DNA from 4 places in the Leclercia sp. CFBP8987 genome. Region 1 is predicted to be linked to each of the others. Evidence: predicted binding sites of a transcription regulator. Region 1 holds the regulator's gene; each other region holds the start of a gene.
The links. The regulator CRP, encoded in region 1, controls carbon source genes, mostly activating them, when cyclic AMP is high. The targets are predictions, from matches to a motif close to ATGTGANNNNNNTCACAT.

Region 1 (5,757 bases):
ACGGCACGGGGGTCTTCTCTGGCCTGAATAATCCTCTCACCGTGACCCGCTATCATTCGCTGGTTATTGACCCGCCCACCTTACCCGACTGCTTTGAGGTCACCGCCTGGAGCGAGACTCAGGAGATCATGGGTATCCGCCATCGCGAATGGGATCTGGAAGGGGTGCAGTTCCACCCGGAAAGCATTCTCAGCGAACAGGGCCACCAGCTGCTGGCTAATTTCCTCAATCGTTGTTTTTTAGTTGCCATAAAGTGATTTTTTAAGCATATTTCGTGATTATATTTTCACTTCTGCTTTTTGCTTAAAAAAGGGTGGGGTTACATGGCAACTGAACAATCTGCAATTACGCGCGCAACATTCGATGAAGTTATCCTGCCAATTTATGCACCGGCCGAGTTTATCCCGGTGAAGGGAAAAGGCAGCCGCGTCTGGGATCAGCAGGGTAAAGAGTATATTGATTTTGCGGGCGGCATTGCGGTGACGGCGTTAGGCCACTGTCACCCGGCGCTGGTCGAGGCGCTCAAAACCCAGGGGGAGACCCTGTGGCACACCAGTAACGTCTTTACCAACGAACCGGCTTTGCGTCTGGGGCGTAAAATCATCGACGCCACCTTTGCCGAGCGCGTGCTGTTCATGAACTCCGGCACCGAAGCCAACGAAACGGCCTTTAAGCTGGCGCGCTACTACGCCTCCACTCGCCACAGCCCGTTCAAAACCAAAATCATCGCCTTCCACAACGCCTTCCACGGTCGTTCGCTGTTTACCGTGACCGTGGGCGGTCAGCCAAAATATTCCGACGGCTTTGGCCCGAAACCGGCCGACATCATCCACGTCCCGTTTAACGATCTGCATGCGGTAAAAGCGGTGATGGACGATCACACCTGCGCGGTGGTAGTTGAGCCGATTCAGGGTGAAGGCGGCGTGATGGCGGCAACCCCCGAGTTCCTGCAGGGGCTCCGCGAGCTGTGCGATCAGCACCAGGCCCTGCTGGTATTTGATGAAGTGCAGAGCGGCATGGGGCGTACCGGGGATCTGTTTGCCTACATGCACTACGGCGTGACCCCGGATATCCTGACCAGCGCTAAAGCGCTCGGCGGCGGTTTCCCGGTCAGCGCGGTGCTGACCACTCAGGATATTGCTTCGGCGTTCCACGTGGGCTCTCACGGCTCCACCTACGGCGGTAACCCGCTGGCGTGCGCGGTGGCTGAGGCAGCGTTCGATATTATCAACACCCCGGAAGTGCTGAGCGGCGTTAACACGAAGCGGGAGCAGTTTGTGAAGCACCTTCAGCAGATCGATGCTCAGTACGATCTCTTCAGTGATATTCGCGGCATGGGGCTGCTGATTGGTGCCGAGCTGAAGCCGCAATACAAAGGCCGGGCGCGCGATTTCCTCTACGCCGCCGCCAGCGAAGGGGCGATGGTGCTCAATGCCGGGCCGGATGTGATGCGCTTTGCGCCGTCGCTGCTGGTGGAGAGCGAGGATATCGACGAAGGGATGAGCCGTTTTGCCGCCGCGGTGAAGCGCGTGGTTCAGGCGTAGGCCCGTGCAAGCGTAGCGCCGCCGGGCACAAAAGCTAATACGGCGTCCGTTTCAAACGCCGGATCAACCAGATCCCATGATGCGGACGCTGTCGCCACGCCACTGACGAAATGGTGTGCATGGTATTCAGATGCCCCAGGATGCGCTGCAGATGCTGCTCCAGGGTGCTCATAGGCCCGTAGGTCAGGGTTTCGGGAGCTTCCAGGATATTCTCATCGCCGCTTTCACCCGGCGAATCATACTCCAGACGCTGCTGACAGCGCTGAAGCGCAATTTCACACGACTGCAGATAACGCTGCGCCAGGTCTGGCGTCAGCATCGTATGCTCCCGCGCCAGGGTCGTCATCGCGTTGATATGCTCGACGATAAACTGGCTGTGCGTTACCCACAGTTTCATATCCGCCAGATACGCCGAATTGAAGCCCGGCTCCTGCATCGCCTGGTTGAGCGAGTTGAACAGGGCGTTGTGCGCCTGGTTGACCTTCATGCGCTGCCAGGCCAGCGGCGTCGGCTGCGGATCGTCGCTGAGGATCAGGCGGATGGCCTCCTGATCGGCCTCCAGCGCGTCGTGGGCATTCTGCCGCAGCAGCCCGCTCTGCCACTGCGGCCACAGCCAGACCATGCCGCCGAAGGCAATCAGACAGCCAATCAGGGTATCGGCCAGCCGGGCGATAATAAATTGCTCACCGTTCAGGGTCAGCAGTTGCAGGGTATATACCGCCGTGACCGTAAAGCCCACCGTCGCCCAGCCGTAGTTCTTACGAATAAACAGGTAACTTACCAGAGTGATCACCAGCATCCCGGCGAGGGTATAGCCTTCCGGAACGTGGAAGTGCAGGGTGACACCGGCGATGATCAGCCCCACCATGGTGCCGGCCGCCCGGTGGAAAATACGCACCCGCGTCGCGCTGTAGCCGTTTTGCGTTACCAGCAGGACGGTCATTAAGATCCAGTAAGGTTTCGGCAGGTGCAGCGCTATGCCCATCAGGCTGGCGATACTCAGCATCACGCTGATACGCGCCGCATTACGGAGGGCGGCAGACTTCAGCGACAGATAGCTTTTCAGGGCGGGGATCAGCGGCAGGCGTTTCTGCTTGTCGGCCATCAGGTCGCGCGGGTAGAGCGGACGCTGGGTGCGCAGCACCCGGGCGATACGGCTGAAGTGCCAGGCGCAGAACTGTCCCACCGGGTTATCCGGGTGCTGACGGGCGATTTTTTCCAGCGCGCCGAGCGGTTTGTCCATGCTAAAGCGAGTGGGGTAGCGATGATAGAGGATGTCATCAGCCAGCACCCGCAGGCGGGCCGCCACGGTCTGTGCGTTCCAGCGGATCACCGCTTCGGCGTGACTGCGCTCCACCAGCTTTTGCACCTCCTTCGGGTGGTGCAGACTGACGGAGATATGCTCCTGCAGATCCAGCCCCACCTGGAAGGTGCGCAGCAGGCGTTTGTATTCGTGATTTCTGTTGGCCGCCAGCATATGCAGCTGCTGGTAACAGAGGCTGATCAGATCCACTACCTTCTGCTGGCGGGCCAGCAGCGGTGGCAACGATTTCTCAGGGTCAGTGTGCTGGGTCAGCAGGGTATATTTCGCTTCGCAGTAATCCGCCAGCTGTTGATAGAGCATGCTCAGCGACTCGCGCAGCGGCTGTTCGCGCCACATCCAGAACCAGAACCAGTTAAACAGCCCGTACCAGAGGGTGCCCAGCGTATAGAGGAGCAGCGGTTCCCAGACCGGCATGTTCCCGGCAAGACTCAGGGTAAAGATGGCCGCAATCAGCGAGGCGGGCAGGAGTCGCGCATGGAGAGCGCTGATTTCTGCCGTGACGCCTAAGGTCATTGCCAGTACCGTCAGAATGAGCGGCAGTGGAATATCCCGCGCCAGCAACAGCTGGACGGCCAGGCTACATCCGGCAAACAGGCAGCCGCCAATAGTCAGACGTTTAAAAAAGCGTTTATGCGGTGTGTCCAGGCCAGCGATGTTGCAGCAGGCTGGAACCAGAGAAAAGAGGAGTCCCTGTTGCAGATGACCGAAAATCAAACCCACAGCCACGGGGAGACACAACACCAGGGTTTGCCGCAGTGCGTAGTTAACTTCCGGGTGATAAATGAGCCTGCGCCACATGGATGCTAGAGACAAAAACGGCGTGGCATCCTGCGATGCCACGCCGTTTGAGCGGAATTAACGTGTTCCGTAAACCACGATGGTTTTACCGTGGGCGGAAATCAGGTTTTGATCTTCCAGCATTTTCAGAATACGACCGACTGTCTCACGCGAACATCCGACGATCTGACCAATTTCCTGACGGGTAATTTTAATTTGCATACCGTCCGGGTGGGTCATGGCGTCTGGCTGTTTCGCCAGGTTCAGCAGGGTCTGAGCGATACGGCCCGTTACGTCGAGGAAGGCGAGGTTACCCACTTTCTCGGACGTGACCTGCAGACGGCGAGCCATCTGCGAGGAGAGGCGCATCAGGATATCCGGGTTAACCTGGATCAGCTGGCGGAACTTCTTATAGGAGATCTCAGCCACTTCACACGCGGTCTTCGCACGCACCCAGGCGCTACGCTCCTGACCTTCTTCAAACAGGCCCAGCTCGCCGATGAAATCTCCCTGATTCAGGTAAGAGAGGATCATCTCTTTGCCTTCTTCATCTTTGATCAGCACTGCCACTGAGCCTTTGACGATGTAATACAACGTTTCCGCTTTTTCACCCTGGTGAATCAGCGTGCTCTTCGATGGGTACTTATGAATATGGCAATGAGACAAGAACCATTCGAGAGTCGGGTCTGTTTGCGGTTTGCCAAGCACCATGCGCTGTTATCCTCTGTTATAAGCTGTCTCCAGAGTCTGGCTATGTACCTGTACTCTGGGGTTGCAATCGAATTCTTTCCCCTGCCTGGGGTCTGGCTGGCACAATAATTAGCAGCCTGGAATGTGTGATGTCCTCTGCATACATGTGCAACGTCAATGTATTACTGTAGCATCCCGACTGTTTTAGCATAGCTTTTGCCGCGTGTCTCCTGGTGTCTCGCTTCAGCTTGATGCAGGTCGACTTCCGTTGTCAGAATTGTTACTGACGCGTAATCTGTCAGCAAAAATGCACTCCTGGAGTTAATACAAATGCAAGCACGTGTGAAATGGGTAGAAGGGTTAACGTTCCTTGGTGAGTCCGCTTCCGGGCACCAGATTTTGATGGATGGCAACTCCGGTGATAAAGCGCCAAGCCCGATGGAAGTAGTCCTGATGGCGGCAGGCGGATGCAGCGCCATCGACGTGGTGTCGATCCTGCAAAAAGGGCGTCACGATGTGACCGACTGTGAAGTGAAGCTGACCTCAGAGCGCCGTGAAGAGGCGCCGCGCCTGTTCACCCATATCAACCTGCACTTCGTGGTCACCGGCAAAGCGCTGAAAGATGCGGCGGTATCCCGCGCGGTGGATCTCTCTGCGGAGAAGTACTGCTCCGTGGCGCTGATGCTGGAGAAAGCGGTCAACATTACGCATTCGTATGAAGTGATCGAGGCCTAAGCGCCTTGCCCGGTGGCGCTGCGCTTACCGGGCAACAAAACCTCAGTCGATCTTCTTGCCTTCCATCAACCGCTGCACCAGCGGCATCATGATCAACTCCATCGCCAGCCCCATCTTCCCGCCCGGCACCACCAGCGTATTGATGTGCGAAATAAATGAACCCTGCAGCATCGCCAGCAGCCAGGGGTAGTCAATATTGTCCAGATTGCGGAAGTGGATCACCACGAAGCTCTCGTCAAGGGACGGGATGCCTTTTGCGGCAAAGGGGTTAGAAGTGTCCACGGTCGGGACGCGCTGGAAGTTAATATGGGTGCGGGAAAACTGTGGCGTCAGGAAGTTAATGTAATCCTCCATCGAGCGCACCACCGAGTCCATCACCGCCTCGCGGGAGTGACCGCGTTCGCTGGTATCCCGCGTCAGCTTCTGGATCCACTCCAGATTGACGATCGGTACCACGCCCACCAGCAGGTCGACATGGCGCGCCACGTCGTGATGCGGCGTCACCACTCCGCCATGCAGGCCTTCATAAAACAGCACGTCGGTCGGTTCCGGCAGCGGCTGCCAGGGGGTGAAGGTGCCCGGCACCTGGTTCCAGGGGACCGCTTCGTCATAGGTGTGCAGGTATTTGCGTGCCTGGCCGGTGCCGCTTCGCCCGTATTCGGCGAAGGTTTGCTCCAGCAGGCCGAA
Region 2 (5,757 bases), 1.0 Mb from region 1:
TACCGTGCTGTACGCAGCGACCATCGTTGCAGTTAACGGCGTCCACTCTGGCGGCGCGGTGGTTTCTTGCCTGCGCGGTGACCGTCGCGGCAGCGACCGGATGCGCGGAGTTTGCCACTATCGCAGCGCGCTCAACCGGGTGAAAGATAACCCCGGCAAACGCAGAGCAAGGGGCGATTAAGGCCAGAACGATCAGGATTCTCTTCATGTGCTTTCTCCGTTATTTTTTGAGATGCGAATTCGTTTTAACGGCGCGAGAGTACAGCACAGCGATGTGGGACGTTGTGTGTATGGGTGCTATTGGCTGGGAAGGATCAGTCGGAACGGAAGACGGGAGAATGTCCCCTGCAGGAATCGAACCTGCAACTAGCCCTTAGGAGGGGCTCGTTATATCCATTTAACTAAGGGGACAAAGCGGCACGAGTATAACGCCATTTATACAAGGCGTTAAGCTCGCCACCGCCTGACTGCTTAAAGTGTCGCCATTCAGGCCGATTTTTTATTCTCTTCCGCTTCCTCCTGCCGGGCCTGCTCTTTGGCTTTGATCTCGGCTTTGCGCTTATTCGACATATCGTTACGAATTTGCGCATGGCTCAGCAGGGCAAAAATAAAGGTGCCGCCGCAGATATTGCCTGCCAGGGTAGGGATCGCGAAGGGCCAGAAGAACTCGCTCCAGTGGATGGTGCCGTTAAAGACCAGATATAAAATCTCCACCGTGCCCACCACGATATGGGTGGTATCGGCCAGGGCGATAAGCCAGGTCATCAGAATAATAACCACGATTTTGGCCGATCCGGCAGAAGGGAACATCCACACCATGGTGGCGACGATCCAGCCGGAGATGATGGCGTTAGAGAACATTTCGAGAGGGCTGTTTTCCATCACTCCGGTGCCTATTTTCACAAACGCGTCGCGGGTGGGCTCGTCAAATATAGGCATATATTCAAACGCCCATGCCGCGACGCCGGTACCGATAATATTACCGAATAACACCACGCTCCACAGGCGCATCAGCAGGCCGAAATTGCCCCATGTCGGGCTCTGCATCACCGGCAGTACCGCGGTGACGGTATTCTCGGTAAACAGCTGCTGGCGCGCCATAATCACGATAATAAAGCCAAAGGTATAGCCGAGGTTTTCCAGTACCATCCCGCCGGGAATACCTTCAAACTGAACGTGAAAAATCCCTTTGGCCAGAAAAGAGGCGCTCATTGATAACCCGGCAGCGATGGCCGACCACAGCAGAGCCATGGCATCGCGTTCCAGCTCTTTTTCACCGTCCTGGCGAATATGTTCGTGGATGGCCATGGCGCGCGAGGGGAGGTGGTCCTCATCGACCTCAATCTTCTTTCCCCGGCGGTTCTCCTCGCTTTCAACTTCCAGCTCTTCAGTATGATTGTCTAATTTCTCTTCTTTGAGTTCGTCCATTGTGGTGCTCCTGATGTGACTGATACCCATAAGCGTAGCGGTTTTTATCTCATCGCCCGTGGGTATGCTCTTAAATTCCTGTTATGGCAATAAACGCGATACATCCCCGGCTAAGGCCGTATAAAATTGCCAGCCTAACGAAAACGTAAAGCCAGGCTATTCTGAGATCATAAAGAAGGTGCTTTATTGCCCCGATTTGTGGTCGTAGACATCAGTAAGCGTGCTGATACAATCACTTGCACATTTACAGACGGAGCGCGAAAGCGCCAGTACGGATGGCTTTTGGTGATAGCCATACTTAACAGGGAGAAAGATATGAAACTTCGGCTGTCGGTGGTTGCGCTGGGCACCACGTTGCTGATGGGCTGCGCCAGTTCTGGCGAGCAACAGGGGCGCTCCGATCCTTTGGAAGGATTCAACCGCTCCATGTATAACTTCAACTACAACGTGCTGGATCCCTATGTGGTGCGTCCGGTTGCGGTGGCATGGCGTGACTATGTTCCACAACCTGCCCGTAACGGGCTGAGCAACTTCACCAGCAACCTTGAAGAGCCTGCGGTGATGGCGAACTACTTCCTGCAGGGCAATCCCTATCAGGGGATGGTCCATTTCACCCGCTTCTTCCTGAATACCCTGTTAGGGATGGGTGGCTTTATTGATGTTGCCGGAATGGCGAATCCGAAGCTGCAACGCGAGCAGCCCCACCGTTTCGGTAGTACCCTGGGTCATTACAATGTAGGTTACGGCCCGTATGTCCATTTACCGTTCTACGGCAGCTTCACCCTGCGTGAAGACGGTGGTGATGCGGTGGATACCCTCTATCCGGTGCTGTCATGGCTGACCTGGCCGCTATCGGTAGGTAAATGGACGCTGGAAGGGGTGGAGACGCGCGCCCAGCTGCTGGATTCCGACGGCCTGCTGCGTCAGTCCTCCGATCCGTACCTCATGGTGCGTGAAGCTTACTTCCAGAACCATGACTTTATTGCTAACGGCGGCAAGCTGAAACCGGAAGATAACCCGAACGCAAAAGCGATCGAGAATGAACTCTCCGAGATTGATGCGGAATAAAAAAGAAAAGGTGAGCACGAGGCTCACCTTTTTTTATCGCTACGTAATTAGAACGCGTAGTTGAAGTTGGTCCCGAACAGCCACGCCTTACCTTCGGAAGTGAAGTTATACGCCGCCGCGCCTTCGCCCTCGGTGAAGCTCACTTTCTGACCATGCATGTAAGATGCGCCAACGTCGATAGAGGCATCATCGTTAAAGGCGTAGGACATACCGGCGCTCAGCCACAGACGGTCCTGATCCGGAATAGAGATAGAACGCTTGTTGGCCGGAACCGGGCTGTCATCAAAGGCGATACCGGTGCGGAAGGTCCAGTTCTTGTCGTAGTAGTAGGTGGTACCCAGCGCAATACGGTACGCGTCCTTAAAGCTTTCTTCTTTATAGAACAGGGTTTGATCGTTGCTGCCGGTGGCCTTCAGCTCCTGGAACTGGCTCCAGCTGGTGTAGGTCAGGCTGTAGTGGACAGCCCACTGTGGCGCCACGAGGTTATACCCGGAGACTTCCCACATTTCTGGCAGATGCAGCGACAGAGAACCACTCTCGGTGCGACCACCGGTGCCTGACGGCAGACCCATACTGCCCAGGATGCTGTTCAGAGCCGGGTTGATGGAGCTCTTATAATCGCCCTCGAAGTCGATTTTCACTTCTGAACGGTAGGTCAGACCCCAGCGGTTATTTTTATCCAGCTCGTACAGGATACCGGCGTTCCAGCCGAAGCCCCATTCGTCGCCTTTCAGGTAGGCAATCTGATCGTCAGGTTCGTTAATACCATTCAGGTAGGATGGCGGTACACGGCCGGTCAGCTGACGTGACAGCAATGGACCCAGCGAACCGGCATAACGCTCAATTTTGGCTCTCGCGTAAACGGCATCAAAGCCCACGCCAAAGCTCCAGTTGCTGTCGAGACGATAAGCCCCGCTCAGGTTCAGGTTGAGGGTTTCCAGATCGGTTTTACCGCCGTAGATACCTGCCCCGTAGCTATCGTTAAATTCGGTTGCCAGACCGTAGTTGGAGGTAACAGACGCACCCCAACCAAACTGATCATTGATTGGCATAACAAAGTGCACGTTAGGCACCCATGCAGTAGGGGCGATGTTGTCCTGGTTTGCACTTTGTCCTGTTAAGGCGGAGTTACCCGTGACATTCACATCAGGATCGATATAGACGGCACCGATAGAGAAAGTCGGGCGATCGAACATGGTGATCAGCGCCGGGTTACGGCTCGCGTTCCCTGCGTCATCAGCGATGGCACCTTCCCCGGAATAGGCGCGGCCCAGCCCTGAGGAGGAGAACTCGTTAAGCTGAAAGCCCGCTGACCAGGCGGAGGTGGAGACGATTGCCACTGCGATTGCGAGCGCAGTTTTTTTGAACAGGGTTTTCTGGCTCATGACCATAACCTCATTGAGTTATTTTTATTCAATATTTGTTACACACCGTAACAGGAGCGCGAAGTGTAGGGTCTGTGGTAACACTTAGAAATCAGACCAGTGGCGAGAGTATAGGTCTGACCAGATGGAATGTTGCAAGTGTGTTTATTAATATTTACTGATATGTTTTTCGAAACGGGATCTGGTTGGCAAAATTGTGACCAGTTCGCTTACTCCGAACGGGTGATTTTTGTTTTAGATCATTTTTACGTGTGATATTGCTCACTTACCGGCGTTTACGCCATTAACGACTGGAGCCCCTCCCGGGCGGGGCGTAAAATATCAGCATTGTGTCTATTTCGCGCCGTGCGCGACTACAGAGGAAATCTACTATGAGTAAATGCAGTGCTGATGAAACCCCGGTTTGCTGCTGTATGGATGTGGGTACCATCGTGGATAACACGGATTGCACCGCCTCTTACAGCCGTGTCTTCGCCAGCCGTGCTGAAGCCGAAGAGACGCTGGCAGCCCTGACCGCGAAAGCACGCGGCGTGGAGTCTGAACCGTGCGACATCTCTTCCACCTTCACCGAAGTGGACGGCGGGGTGCGCCTGGACATCGACTTCGTGTTCAGCTGCGAAGCTGAGTCCCTGATTTTCCAGCTCGGTCTGCGTTAATTTCCCTTCAACGCCTCCATTCATGGGGGCGTTTCATTTGAGCTCTGTGGCTTCGCTCGCAATTTTTCTTCTCCCCGATTGGCTAATGTAAAAATTTGGTTAAGACTGTTATCAGGTCAGACCACTTTGCGTATTTGTTATTCACAGGGGAGCGTTATGAGTCAGGCATTACCGCTAATCACCCGTCAGGGGGATCGCATTGCCATTGTCAGTGGATTACGCACGCCATTTGCCCGTCAGGCGACGGCTTTTCATGGCATACCTGCAGTCGATCTGGGAAAAATGGTCGTAGGGGAGTTACTGGCTCGCAGCGAAATACCGCCCGAGGTGATTGAACAGCTGGTCTTTGGCCAGGTGGTGCAGATGCCGGAAGCGCCCAATATCGCCCGTGAAATCGTGCTGGGCACCGGGATGAATGTCCATACCGATGCCTACAGCGTCAGCCGTGCCTGCGCCACCAGCTTTCAGGCGGTGGCGAACGTCGCGGAAAGCCTGATAACAGGCACCATTCGCGCCGGGATCGCCGGCGGGGCCGACTCCTCATCCGTATTACCCATAGGCGTCAGCAAAAAACTGGCCCGCGTGCTGGTGGACGTCAACAAAGCCCGCACCATCGGGCAGCGCTTATCGCTTTTCTCGCGCCTGCGCTTGCGCGATCTGCTCCCTGTGCCGCCTGCCGTCGCCGAGTACTCCACCGGCCTGCGGATGGGCGACACCGCCGAACAGATGGCGAAGACCTACGGCATCACTCGCGAACAGCAGGATGCGCTGGCGCACCGCTCACATCAGCGCGCCGCTCAGGCCTGGGCCGAAGGCAAGCTGGCGGGAGAGGTGATGACGGCCTACACCCCGCCATACCGCGAGCCGCTCAGTGAAGACAACAATATCCGCGGCACCTCAACGCTGGCGGATTACGCAAAACTGCGCCCGGCATTTGACCGCAAGCACGGCACCGTGACCGCCGCCAACAGTACGCCGTTAACCGACGGTGCGGCGGCGGTGATCCTGATGACCGAATCCCGCGCTAAAGAGCTGGGCCTGACTCCGCTCGGTTACCTGCGCAGCTATGCCTTTACCGCCATTGATGTCTGGCAGGACATGCTCCTGGGGCCAGCCTGGTCCACGCCGTTGGCGCTGGAGCGTGCCGGGCTGACGATGGCCGACCTGACGCTTATCGACATGCATGAAGCCTTTGCCGCCCAGACCCTGGCCAACCTGCA
Region 3 (5,757 bases), 200 kb from region 1:
GTTTTACTTCCACGCCAAGGTCGCGGAACGATTCGGCCTGAGCCAGCAGGTTGCCGCGCCCGGAGGCCAGCTTTTTCATCGCCTGGCGGTAGTTATCCTGGGCGCGTTCCAGGCTCTGCCCGACCGAGGTCATATCATCGACGAACAGACGCATTTTGTCGTACAGGCGGCTGGCACGATCGGCAATCTGCTGGGCATTACGGCTCTGATGCTCGTAGCGCCACAAATTCGCAATGGTGCGTAGCGCCACCAGTAGCGTGGTAGGGCTGACCAGCATAATGTTGTTTTTCAGCGCCTCGGAGATCAGCTCCGGCTGGCGATCCAGCGCCAGTAAGAAGGCCGGCTCAACCGGGATAAACATTAGCACATAGTCAAGCGAACGCAGGCCCGGCAGCTGCTGATAATCTTTACGCCCCAGCAGACGAATATGGTTACGCACCGAGGCGATATGCTCCTGCAACGCCGCCTCGCGGGTGTAGTCGTCTTCGGCATTGAAGTAGCGCTCATAGGCCACGAGGGTCATTTTGGCGTCGATGACCACGTCCTTCTCCTGCGGCAGACGGACAATGACGTCGGGCTGCATTCGCGCGCGGTTTTCGGTTTCAATGCTGACCTGGGTTTGATATTCGTGACCCTCGCGCAGGCCAGAGGCCTCCAGCACGCGGGTCAGAACCACTTCGCCCCAGTTGCCCTGGGTTTTATTGTCGCCTTTCAGCGCTTTAGTGAGGTTGATGGCCTCCTGCGCCATCTGGGCATTCAGCTGCTGGAGGTTACGGATTTCATGGGCCAGCGTATGGCGTTCCCGCGCCTCCTGACCAAAGCTGTCCTGCACCTGGCGGCGAAAGCCGTCCAGCTGTTCACGCAGGGGCGACAGCAGGCCGCTCAGGCTCTGGCGGTTTTGTTCATCGACCCGGCGGTTGCTCTGCTCAAAGATGCGGTTGGCGAGGTTTTCGAACTGCTCACTCAGGCGCTGTTCGCTGTTCATCATCTGGCGGATTTTGTCTTCCGCATGCAGTTGGGTGGATTCCAGCCGGGTGGTCACTTCGCGCAGGTCGGCTTCCAGCGAGGTGTTGATATCCCGCAGATTGCGCAGCTCGTTGTTGAGCAGCTCGCATTCGTCACGCCAGTGCCTGCTCTGGGCGATGTTCTGTCTTAATGCACTGAGATCGGCCACCATCTCTTCACGTTCGGCAAGCTGATCGGCTTTTTGCTGCGCATGCTGATAGCTGGCGAACAACCAGCCCACACCTACGCTGACCAGCGCAATAACGACATAAAAAAGGATGGAAATATCCACGACGCCCCCTGCATCAAGGTATGACCCGCACAAAATAGAATTGTGCTGTATAAACGTCCAGTTTGAAAAGGGTTTTCTGCGAGGCGCTACGCAAAGAAAAAGGCCGAACAGGTCGGCCTTTGGCATAGAAAAGGGGAAATTACAGCAGGCGGCGGGCCGCTTCTACCACGATTTTCACCGCGTGGCTTTCGGTCTGCTTCATGGTCTCGGCGTTCGGGATCTCTTGCTGGGTACGGTTAACGATCACACCCGCAACCATACCGGCACGCAGACCCTGGCTTGCGCACATGGTCAGCAGCGTGGCGGATTCCATTTCATAGTTCATCACGCCCATAGACTGCCACTCTTCCATCGAGCCTTTGAAACGGTTCACTACGCGACCAGAGAAGGTGTCGTAGCGCTCCTGGCCCGGGTAGAAGGTATCAGAGGAGGCGGTCACGCCAACGTGAGTCGTCGCGCCAACGGATTTCGCGGCTTCCACCAGCGCGGTGGTGCATTCGAAATCGGCTACTGCCGGGAACTCCATTGGGGCAAAGTGCAGGCTCGCACCGTCCAGACGAACGGACGCGGTGGTGACCAGTACGTCGCCAACGTTGATATGCGGCTGGATCGCACCGGTAGTCCCGATACGCAGGAAAGTACGGATGCCCAGCTGCGCCAGCTCTTCAACGGCAATCGAGGTAGACGGGCCACCGATACCGGTAGAGCACACGATCACCGCTTTGCCATCCAGCTCTGCCCGCCAGGTCGTGAATTCGCGATGGGCTGCCAGCTTAACCGGCTTATCCATCAGCGCGGCGATCTTTTCCACACGCTCAGGGTCGCCAGGGACGATAGCGAGCGTAGCCCCTTGTAAATCGTTTTTAGTGAGGCCGAGATGAAAAACATCAGACTTAGACATAGAAAACTCCTCTGTGGGTCAGTTTGTCAGCAGAAGCAAAGCGGTACTTTACCGAAGGAACCGGCTTTTTTTCGTGACGGGCATCACCATGAATAAAATTGATTGCAGTTAATTACCATGAAATAGTGATTAACATCACATTAACGAGTTATATCGTTATCTGTTGCACAAAAGATAGCCTGTTTCGGGCACTGTGGATTGTTAACCTGCGGACTATATTTACTTTTGCGCTAATTGGTACGGAGAATGCCATGACTGGAAAATCTGGATTTGCACCTGCTGCTGACCTGCAAGCCTCAACCGTTGTCACTACCCCCGACGAAGCCATTACTGCCGGGGAGACCTCCATTCCGACCCAGGGCGATAACATGCCCGCCTGGCATGCCCGGCCCAAAAATGCGCAAGGGGCATTGCCGATCGTCATTGTGATTCAGGAAATTTTCGGCGTGCATGAGCACATTCGCGATATCTGCCGCCGTCTGGCGCTGGAAGGCTATCTGGCCGTGGCACCTGAGCTCTACTTCCGTCAGGGCGATCCGAACGATTACAACGATATTCCTACTCTGTTCAGCAATCTGGTGAGTAAAGTGCCGGACGCGCAGGTGCTGGCAGATCTCGACCACGTCGCCAACTGGGCGGCGCGTAATGGCGGCGATCCCCACCGTCTGCTGGCGACCGGCTTCTGCTGGGGCGGGCGTATCAGCTGGCTGTATGCCGCGCACAACCCGCAGCTGAAAGCCGCCGTGGCATGGTATGGCAAGCTGGTGGGTGAAAAGACGCTGAATTCACCGAAGCATCCGGTCGATATTGCGACCGATTTGAGTGCGCCGGTCCTGGGGCTGTATGGCGCCGAGGATACCGGGATCCCGCTGGATACGGTAGAGACCATGCGCCATGCCCTACGCGCGGCAAACGCAACGGCAGAGATTGTGGTTTACCCGGGAGCCGGGCACGCCTTCAATGCCGATTATCGCCCGAGCTATCACGCGGAATCAGCCAAAGATGGCTGGCAGCGGATGCTGACGTGGTTCCAGCAGTACGGCGCTAAAAAAGGTTAAGCGGCTCACATTTCGCTACGCAAAGTGACATGACTGTTTGACTTTTAAACACAATCTGGACGATATAAAACCCACAGGCGTGTAACTACGATCCGTAGGCAAGACCTGAACCCCCTCTCCGTTTTCGAGCGGAGAGGGGGTTCAGGTCTTTTTTTTTGCTCTGGAGACAGGGGCCAGAACATGAACCACTTGCAAACAGCGCTGGAGATCATCGCCCTGGTCGGCGGTGCTGAGAATATCGAACATATCGAACACTGCTCCACCCGCTTGCGGCTGAGCCTGTATGACAACGGTAAGGTCAACGAAGCGGCGCTGGCAAAGGTCGACGGCGTACTGGGCGTGCGCGTGAACGTGCAGTGCCAGGTGATTATTGGTCACGACGTGGTGCAGGTCTTTGAGGCGGTGCGCTCGCTGGTGGGTTCACCTCAGGCGGACAGACAACATGCGCCTGCCAGAATCAGCCGTGGCGCGCAGATTGTTGATTTCGTGATCAGCGTTTTTCAGCCGCTGGTACCTGCTATTGCCGGTGGCGGCGTTCTGAAATCGTTGCTGCTGTTGCTGGACGTCATGGGCTGGCTCAGCCGCGACAGCTCGACATACAAAGTCCTGGATAATATCGGTTCTGCGCCGCTCTACTTTCTGCCCATCCTGGTGGCAATCACCACGGCGATGAAGCTCAAGGTGAACGTGCTGGTTGCCGTCTCGGCAGTTTCCGTGATGGTGCTGCCAGCGATGACCAAACAGCTGGCCGACGGGACGGTGTTTATGTCGTTCGATCTGCGCAACGTGGCCTACGCCTCGCAGGTCTTCCCCGCCATTCTGTGCGTGCTCTTTTACGCCCAGACGGAGAAGCTGTTCAACCGCTATTCCCCTGGCGCGCTACGCATTTTCCTCTCGCCGATGCTCTCTCTGCTGGTGACGGTCCCCGTCACGCTGCTGATCCTGGGGCCGCTGGGTTACGAGCTGGGTGCCGGCCTGGCAACGGTGATTTTGTGGCTCTACGGCAAGCTGGGTTTTGTCGCCACCGCGCTGCTGGCCGCCGCCCTGCCCTTTATGGTCGCCGCCGGGATGCACAAGCCGATGCTGCCTTACGCCGTGGCCTCCATGAGCCAGTTTGGGCGAGAAATGCTCTATCTGCCCGCGTCGCTGGCGCACAATATTGCCGAGTCCGGCGCCTGTCTGGCGATTGCGCTTAAAAGCAAAGATAAAGTACTGAAATCCACCGCCTTCTCCGCCGGGATCTCGGCTCTGTTCGGCATTACCGAACCGGCGTTGTATGGCGTCACCCTGCTGAACAAAAAAGCGCTCTACAGCGTGATCCTCGGCAGTATTGTCGGCGGGGCCTTTATCGGCTGGATGGCGATTCAGGCCTTTGCCCTCGTCGGCCCTGGCCTGGCCAGCATCTCAATGTTTGTCTCTCCGGATAACTCCATGAATATCGTCTGGGCCTTCGCCGGGGCGGGGTTATCCTTTGCCGTGGCCTTTATCAGTGCCTTCGTGCTGTGGCGCGATAAAGCGGTTGAAAGCACCGACGCGCTGAGCTTTACCCGCCCGGTTGAGGGACAGATCATCCCGCTTGAAAAGGTTAACGATGACGTCTTCTCCCGCAAAATCATGGGCGACGGGATTGCGATTATTCCTTCCCAGGGCGTGCTGCGAGCCCCGGCGGATGGAACCATTGTGAACGTGTTTGACAGCGGCCATGCGCTGAGCCTGCTCACCGACGCGGGCGTCGAGCTGATTTTCCATATCGGCATCGACACCATCAGGCTGCAGGGCGAAGGCTTCTCCCCACGGGTAGTAGAGGGCCAGCACGTGAAGAGCGGCGACACGCTGATTGAATTTTCACTCGATACCATTGCTGCCGCCGGGCTCGATCCGGTGGTGATGATGGTGGTCACTAACGGCGAACGCTTTTCGCTGACACCAGGTAATACCGACGATAAGAATCCAGACCCGCATATCATCATGACGCTTAAGGAGTCCGTGTAATGGAGAAATCCCTCCCGTTTCCGCAAGGTTTTTTATGGGGTGGCGCTATAGCCGCCAATCAGGCCGAAGGGGCATGGAATGTGGATGGCAAAGGGCCGTCCGTTGCTGACGCCATCACCTGGAAGCCCAACCTGTCCCTGAAGGATTACAGCGGCCATATGGCGCTGTCCGACGAGAACATTCGCGACGCGTTTGAAGGTAAAAATGACGCGCTCTACCCGAAACGTCGCGGCATCGATTTTTATCATCACTATAAGGACGATATCGCCCTGTTTGCTGAGATGGGCTATACCGTGCTGCGGGTATCGATCGCCTGGTCACGTATCTTCCCGACCGGTGAAGACGCCGCGCCAAACGAGGCGGGTCTGCAGTTTTATGAAGAGATGTTCCGCGAGCTGCGTCGCCATAACATCGAGCCGCTGGTGACCCTCTCCCACTACGAAATGCCGCTGGCCCTGAGCGAAAAATATAACGGCTGGGTGCACCGCAACGTGGTGGATGCCTTCGTG
Region 4 (5,757 bases), 2.2 Mb from region 1:
CTGCAGTTGCAGTTTATCGACCCGGATGTGCGGCTGATTAGCTACAGCACGCGTCATCCGAAGCATGATATGCAACATCTGCTGAAGGAAGTGGATAAAATGTTGCAGCTGAATATCGACGAGCGTCCATTGATCTGCGGCGTCGGCCTGGGAGGATACTGGGCGGAGCGGATTGGGTTCTTGTGTGATATTCGTCAGGTAGTGTTCAATCCAAACCTGTTCCCGAACGAGAACATGGAAGGCAAGATCGACAGGCCGGAAGAGTATGTCGATATCGCCACCAAGTGCGTCAGCAACTTTCGCGAGAAGAACCGCGATCGCTGTCTGGTGATCCTCTCCCGCAACGATGAGGCGCTGAATAGCCCGCGTGCCGCGGAACTGCTGCACCCTTACTACGAAATTGTCTGGGATGAAGAGCAGACGCATAAGTTCAAGAATATTGCCCCCCATCTGCAGCGCATCAAAGCGTTCAAGACCTTAGGTTAATTCCTGATTTCACCTCAAGCCCGGCCACGTAACGTGAGCCGGGCTCTCTTTTTGCTAAGCTTGAGTGAATTTTAAGCGGCAAAACTTGATGCACATCAATTTTGGTATGACCAATGCACCGAACATGTTATTCTCATGACGGTTGAATGGTTTCAGTGATGTAACTTGTTGTTAATTAAAGGTTATTTTCATAACTTTTAATTAACAATTGGTTAATAATTTAGGGGGTCACGTTGACTACGCCATTGAAAAAGATAGTGATTGTGGGTGGTGGTGCTGGCGGTCTGGAACTGGCTACGCAGTTAGGTAAGAAGCTTGGACGCGGTAAAAAAGCCAAGGTTACGCTGGTCGATCGCAACCACAGCCACCTGTGGAAACCGCTGCTGCACGAAGTGGCTACCGGTTCACTGGATGAGGGCGTTGACGCGCTGAGCTATCTGGCGCATGCACGCAACCACGGCTTCCAGTTCCAGCTGGGCTCGGTGATGGATATCAACCGTGAAAGCAAAACCATTACCCTGGCTGAGCTGCGCGATGAGAAGGGCGAGCTGCTGGTACCGGAGCGCAAGCTGGCGTATGACACGCTGGTGATGGCGCTGGGCAGTACCTCTAACGACTTCAACACCCCGGGCGTGAAAGAGCACTGCATCTTCCTCGATAACCCACACCAGGCGCGTCGTTTCCATCAGGAGATGCTCAACCTGTTCCTGAAATACTCCAATAACCTTGGCGCAAACGGCAAGGTGAACATCGCCATCGTTGGCGGCGGGGCGACCGGCGTGGAGCTCTCTGCGGAGCTGCATAACGCGGTCAAACAGCTGCACAGCTACGGCTACAAAGGGTTAACCAACGACGCGCTGAACGTGACGCTGGTGGAAGCCGGTGAACGTATTCTGCCTGCACTGCCGCCGCGCATCTCCGGCGCAGCTCACAGCGAGCTGACCAAGATGGGCGTACGCGTTCTGACCCAGACCATGGTCACCAGCGCCGATGAGCAGGGTCTGCATACCAAAGATGGCGAACACATCAAAGCCGATCTGATGGTCTGGGCCGCGGGCATCAAGGCACCTGATTTCATGAAAGAGATTGGCGGTCTGGAAACCAACCGCATTAACCAGCTGGTGGTTGAGCCGACGCTGCAAACCACCCGCGATCCGGACATTTACGCTATCGGTGACTGCGCCTCCTGCGCGCGTCCGGAAGGCGGGTTCGTACCACCGCGCGCTCAGGCCGCTCACCAGATGGCCAGCCTGGCGCTGCATAATATTCTGGCGCAGGCGAAAGGCAAAACCCTGAAGAACTACGTCTACAAAGACCACGGTTCCCTGGTGTCGCTCTCTAACTTCTCCACCGTCGGCAGTCTTATGGGCAACCTGATGCGCGGTTCGATGATGGTAGAAGGGCGTATCGCACGCTTCGTCTATATCTCGCTGTACCGTATGCACCAGGTTGCGCTGCACGGTTACTTCAAAACCGGGCTGATGATGCTGGTTGGCAGCATCAACCGCGTGATCCGACCGCGTCTGAAACTGCACTAAGAACCAAGCCCCTCCGCGGTCGCCGGAGGGGCTTTTTCAGCATATCACACTGCTAATTCCCCCTCAGAAGCCTAAGAGTTCTCCTAATCAGGCTGTTTTCCCGCTTCTTCCCACATTTTTACTCCCTTATCTGATTTGCTAACGACCTGCTTTGGTTGCAGAATTGTTACTAATAGCAATAAAAAGGAGGTTGTCCCATGAATAAATCCATGGTGGCAGGTATAGGGATTGGCGTGGCTGCCGCGTTAGGCGTGGCGGCAGTTGCCAGTCTCAATGTCTTTGAACGTGGCCCACAGTATGCGCAGGTCGTTTCGGCAACACCGATTAAAGAGACGGTTAAAACACCCCGTCAGGAGTGCCGGAACGTGACCGTGACGCACCGTCGTCCGGTGCAGGATGAAAACCGCATCGCGGGTTCCGTACTGGGTGCGGTAGCGGGCGGCGTGATTGGTCATCAGTTTGGTGGCGGACGCGGCAAAGATGTCGCCACGGTGGTGGGCGCGCTGGGCGGTGGTTATGCCGGCAATCAGGCGCAGGGCGCACTGCAGGAGCGTGATACTTACACCTCGACGCAGCAGCGTTGTAAAACGGTGTATGACAAGTCAGAAAAAATGCTCGGCTACGATGTGACGTACAAAATTGGCGATCAGCAGGGCAAGATCCGTATGGATAAAGATCCCGGCACGCAAATCCCCCTTAACAGTGATGGTCAGCTGGTACTGAATAACAAAGCATAAAAAAATCTGTTCTCTGCGTTTAGCTCCCCATTCGCTCAGGCTGGGGAGCTTTTTTTGCGCATAAAAAAGACCTTAGCAGCCGCGCGACTCACGGCAGGAATAAGGTCTTTCCGGGGTAGTGACTGGGCTACAGGGGTTAAAGGTCAAACTCGTTATATTGTCTCAGTAATAAAAATCCTGTTATCAGGACAGACAAGAAAGCAAATAAAACTGACCCACCACATAAGACCCAGAGACCGAATAACAATGTGATCACCATTAACACCTTGAAAAATGGTAATAGCAAAATCATTTTTATTCTCCTTCTGAATGTGAATAGCCAGAACAGCTCCGTTATGACCTATGCGCCTAACCATTAGCACATCAATAATCACCCGTTAAGGATAGCAAGCGGCAAAGATGCGGTGATAGATTTTACCTATCTTTAAGCAGATTTGTCTGAAAGTGGGGCGGGAGCAGGGCGGAAAACCGCCCTGCGGATCAAGCTTTCAGGAGTTCAGGCCACAGGCGCAGGGTGATCTGCGTGATGGTCTGCAGTTTTTCCAGGCTGGCACCTTCCCGGGCGCTGATCGACATTCCCTGCAAAATGCAGCTCAGGTACTGGGCCAGTTTTTGCGGATCGCAGTGTACGGGGATCTCACCGCGCTGCTGGCGCTGTTCGAGGAACCGGCACAGCGTCTCCTCCTGCATCGCATGGCGCGATTTAACCGTGTGGGCAATCTCTTCTGATGACGCCGCCAGCGTGGCTGACGTGTTAATCATAAAGCAGCCTGCGGGCGTCTCTTTGCTGGTAAAGCAGGTCGCCACCGCGGTGAAGTAGTCTTCCAGCGCATCTTCGACACGCTTCTCTTCGCAGAACAGCTGCGCTTCATGGCGGGCGGCGAAACGGCTGATATAGCGATCCAGCACCGCGCGGAACAGCCCCTCTTTATTAGTAAATTCTGCATACAGCGTAGGCGCTTTAGCCCCGGTCGCTGCGACCAGGTCGGCCAGCGATGTGGCTTCATACCCATGCTGCCAGAACAGCGTCATGGCCTTATCCAGCGCCGCTTCCCTGTCGAACACTTTTGGTCGGCCACGGCTTTTCTTTGCGCAACGCGTATCATCGGTTGTCATGAGCCGTTGTACCTCTGTTGGTTTGTTGAACGACCATTATAAAAATAATCCCTCTTTGCAGCCAGCGCTGAATTCATAAAATTAATTTCATTATATCAATATGAATTTTAAAGGTTTTAAATTTATTTTAACGATCGTTATAAAAAGAATTTGACCGTGATGCAGATCACATTTATCATTTAGTTATCGATCGTTAAGTTAATGCTTACGACATCCTGTCACTTGCATAAGGTTCTTATCATGAAAAATGTAAAAACACTGATCGCCGCTGCCGTACTAAGCTCACTCTCGTTTGCCAGCTTCGCCGCTGTACAGGTTCAGTCTACCCCTGCCGATCAACAAAAAGTGGGTACGATTTCCGCGAATGGTGGGACTAACCTTGGCTCTCTGGAAAGCCAGTTAGCGCAAAAAGCGGAAGAGATGGGTGCTAAATCTTACCGTATCACCTCTGTTACCGGCCCGAACACCCTGCACGGTACTGCGGTGATCTACAAATAAGCATGGCTTAACCCTCATTAATGCCACTGCGAAAAAAAGCTCTGCGATTGCAGAGCTTTTTTTTATCTCTAAGGCTTACAGAGCCTGAACCTCCGAATGGCGAGTAACATCCACCGGCATTCCCGAGCGGGCTTCCATCGCACGCTCCATCACCGTTTCGTCTGCGCTGGCTTTAAAGCCCTGCTGGGCACCATTCAACACAATCGGCAAGGTCTGCGGATCGTCATTCAACTGTTTCGACAGGGGTTGATGTACCTCCACCAGCCGCACGCCGCCGGGCTCTTCCGACACCTTGATCGGCGTATTCATGATATTCACTTTGGTGCCGGGCTGAATAACGCGGAACAGCGTCTCGATGTCATTGTCACGCAGGCGAATACAGCCGGAGCTGACGCGCATGCCAATGCCAAAATCGGCGTTGGTGCCGTGCAGGAGATAAACGCCACCGTAGGCCGCAAGGCGGATCGCATGATGCCCCATCGGGTTTTCCGGCCCGGCAGGCACTACCGCAGGCAGGTCAATGCCCTGGGCTTTATAGCGGGCACGGATATTGGCGGTCGGGGTCCAGGTGGGGTTAGCGCGTTTATCCGACACCGTGGTCACCATGGTTGGCGTCAGCGTATCGCCCCCCAGTTGGCCAATGCCGATGGGGTAAACCGTGACCTCATTTTTACCCGGCGGGTAATAGTAGAGACGCAGCTCGGCAAGGTTAATCACAAGTCCTTCCCGCGGCGCATCGGGAAGCAGGGTCTGCAGCGGAATGGTCAGCACGCTGCCCGCGCGGGGTACATAGGGATCCACGCCGGGGTTAGCCTGCAGCAGCGCCAGAAAGCCGACGTTATATTTTTTGGCAATCGCTTCCAGCGAGCCGCCGTCATTTTCCACCACATGAAAGCGGTTTTCGCCCACCAACCGGCTGCCCGCCGGGGGCAGGGGCCAGGTATTGGCCTGCACAGGCAGAGCAAGCGCCAGGGCCGAGAGCAGCGCAACCATCGATATCCAACGGGTAAAACGCGAAGTCGTCATCATCACCAGAATCCATAGCAATAAAGATTATTGTTATCTGAAAGTTAATCGATAATTATGGCGAATAGTCGTGTCGGGAAATCCAGGTGGATTGCAAAGAGTTGTAAATTGCGCGGGAAATAAGGCCGGGCGATCGCAGGATCGCCCGGGAGGGGTCAGGCGACGGCGTTCTCTTCCAGCTGTCGCATAAAATTACGCACCCAGTCCATACGGATTTTCCGTTCCGCCAGGTCCTGGGTGAATTTCAGACGCGTCGGGCCGTCCAGGCGATAATGCTGAGGCTGTTTCTGCAGCAGGCCGATCAGCCACATCGGATCAACATGGTTCTTCTCAGCAAACTCAATCATGCCGCCTTT

Region 2: a site for CRP is predicted at 4,131-4,148, ahead of SOM40_RS16470 (YfcZ/YiiS family protein). Genes of this name have one in related genera too.
Region 3: a site for CRP is predicted at 2,322-2,339, ahead of udp (uridine phosphorylase). Genes of this name have one in related genera too.
Region 4: a site for CRP is predicted at 4,032-4,049, ahead of bhsA (multiple stress resistance protein BhsA). Genes of this name have one in related genera too.

Annotation. Positions count from the first base shown of each region.
Region 1 covers NZ_CM188255.1:4,442,106-4,447,862, reverse strand. The annotation lists gene pabA (aminodeoxychorismate synthase component 2) at 1-257, shown strand, start outside; gene argD (bifunctional acetylornithine/succinyldiaminopimelate transaminase) at 324-1,544, shown strand; gene SOM40_RS21470 (YccS/YhfK family putative transporter) at 1,579-3,666, opposite strand; gene crp (cAMP-activated global transcriptional regulator CRP) at 3,724-4,356, opposite strand; gene SOM40_RS21460 (OsmC family protein) at 4,666-5,070, shown strand; gene SOM40_RS21455 (phosphoribulokinase) at 5,113-5,757, opposite strand, start outside.
Region 2 covers NZ_CM188255.1:3,412,523-3,418,279, reverse strand. The annotation lists gene SOM40_RS16495 (hypothetical protein) at 1-208, opposite strand, end outside; tRNA gene SOM40_RS16490 (tRNA-Arg) at 340-411, opposite strand; gene SOM40_RS16485 (formate/nitrite transporter family protein) at 487-1,428, opposite strand; gene mlaA (phospholipid-binding lipoprotein MlaA) at 1,744-2,496, shown strand; gene fadL (long-chain fatty acid transporter FadL) at 2,544-3,881, opposite strand; gene SOM40_RS16470 (YfcZ/YiiS family protein) at 4,253-4,537, shown strand; gene fadI (acetyl-CoA C-acyltransferase FadI) at 4,694-5,757, shown strand, end outside.
Region 3 covers NZ_CM188255.1:4,642,606-4,648,362, forward strand. The annotation lists gene rmuC (DNA recombination protein RmuC) at 1-1,297, opposite strand, end outside; gene udp (uridine phosphorylase) at 1,437-2,198, opposite strand; gene SOM40_RS22390 (dienelactone hydrolase family protein) at 2,450-3,256, shown strand; gene SOM40_RS22395 (beta-glucoside-specific PTS transporter subunit IIABC) at 3,437-5,248, shown strand; gene SOM40_RS22400 (glycoside hydrolase family 1 protein) at 5,248-5,757, shown strand, end outside.
Region 4 covers NZ_CM188255.1:1,806,785-1,812,541, forward strand. The annotation lists gene ycfP (alpha/beta hydrolase YcfP) at 1-486, shown strand, start outside; gene SOM40_RS08575 (NAD(P)/FAD-dependent oxidoreductase) at 720-2,024, shown strand; gene SOM40_RS08580 (glycine zipper 2TM domain-containing protein) at 2,222-2,761, shown strand; gene SOM40_RS08585 (TetR/AcrR family transcriptional regulator) at 3,242-3,877, opposite strand; gene bhsA (multiple stress resistance protein BhsA) at 4,118-4,375, shown strand; gene ldtC (L,D-transpeptidase LdtC) at 4,451-5,404, opposite strand; gene mfd (transcription-repair coupling factor) at 5,557-5,757, opposite strand, start outside.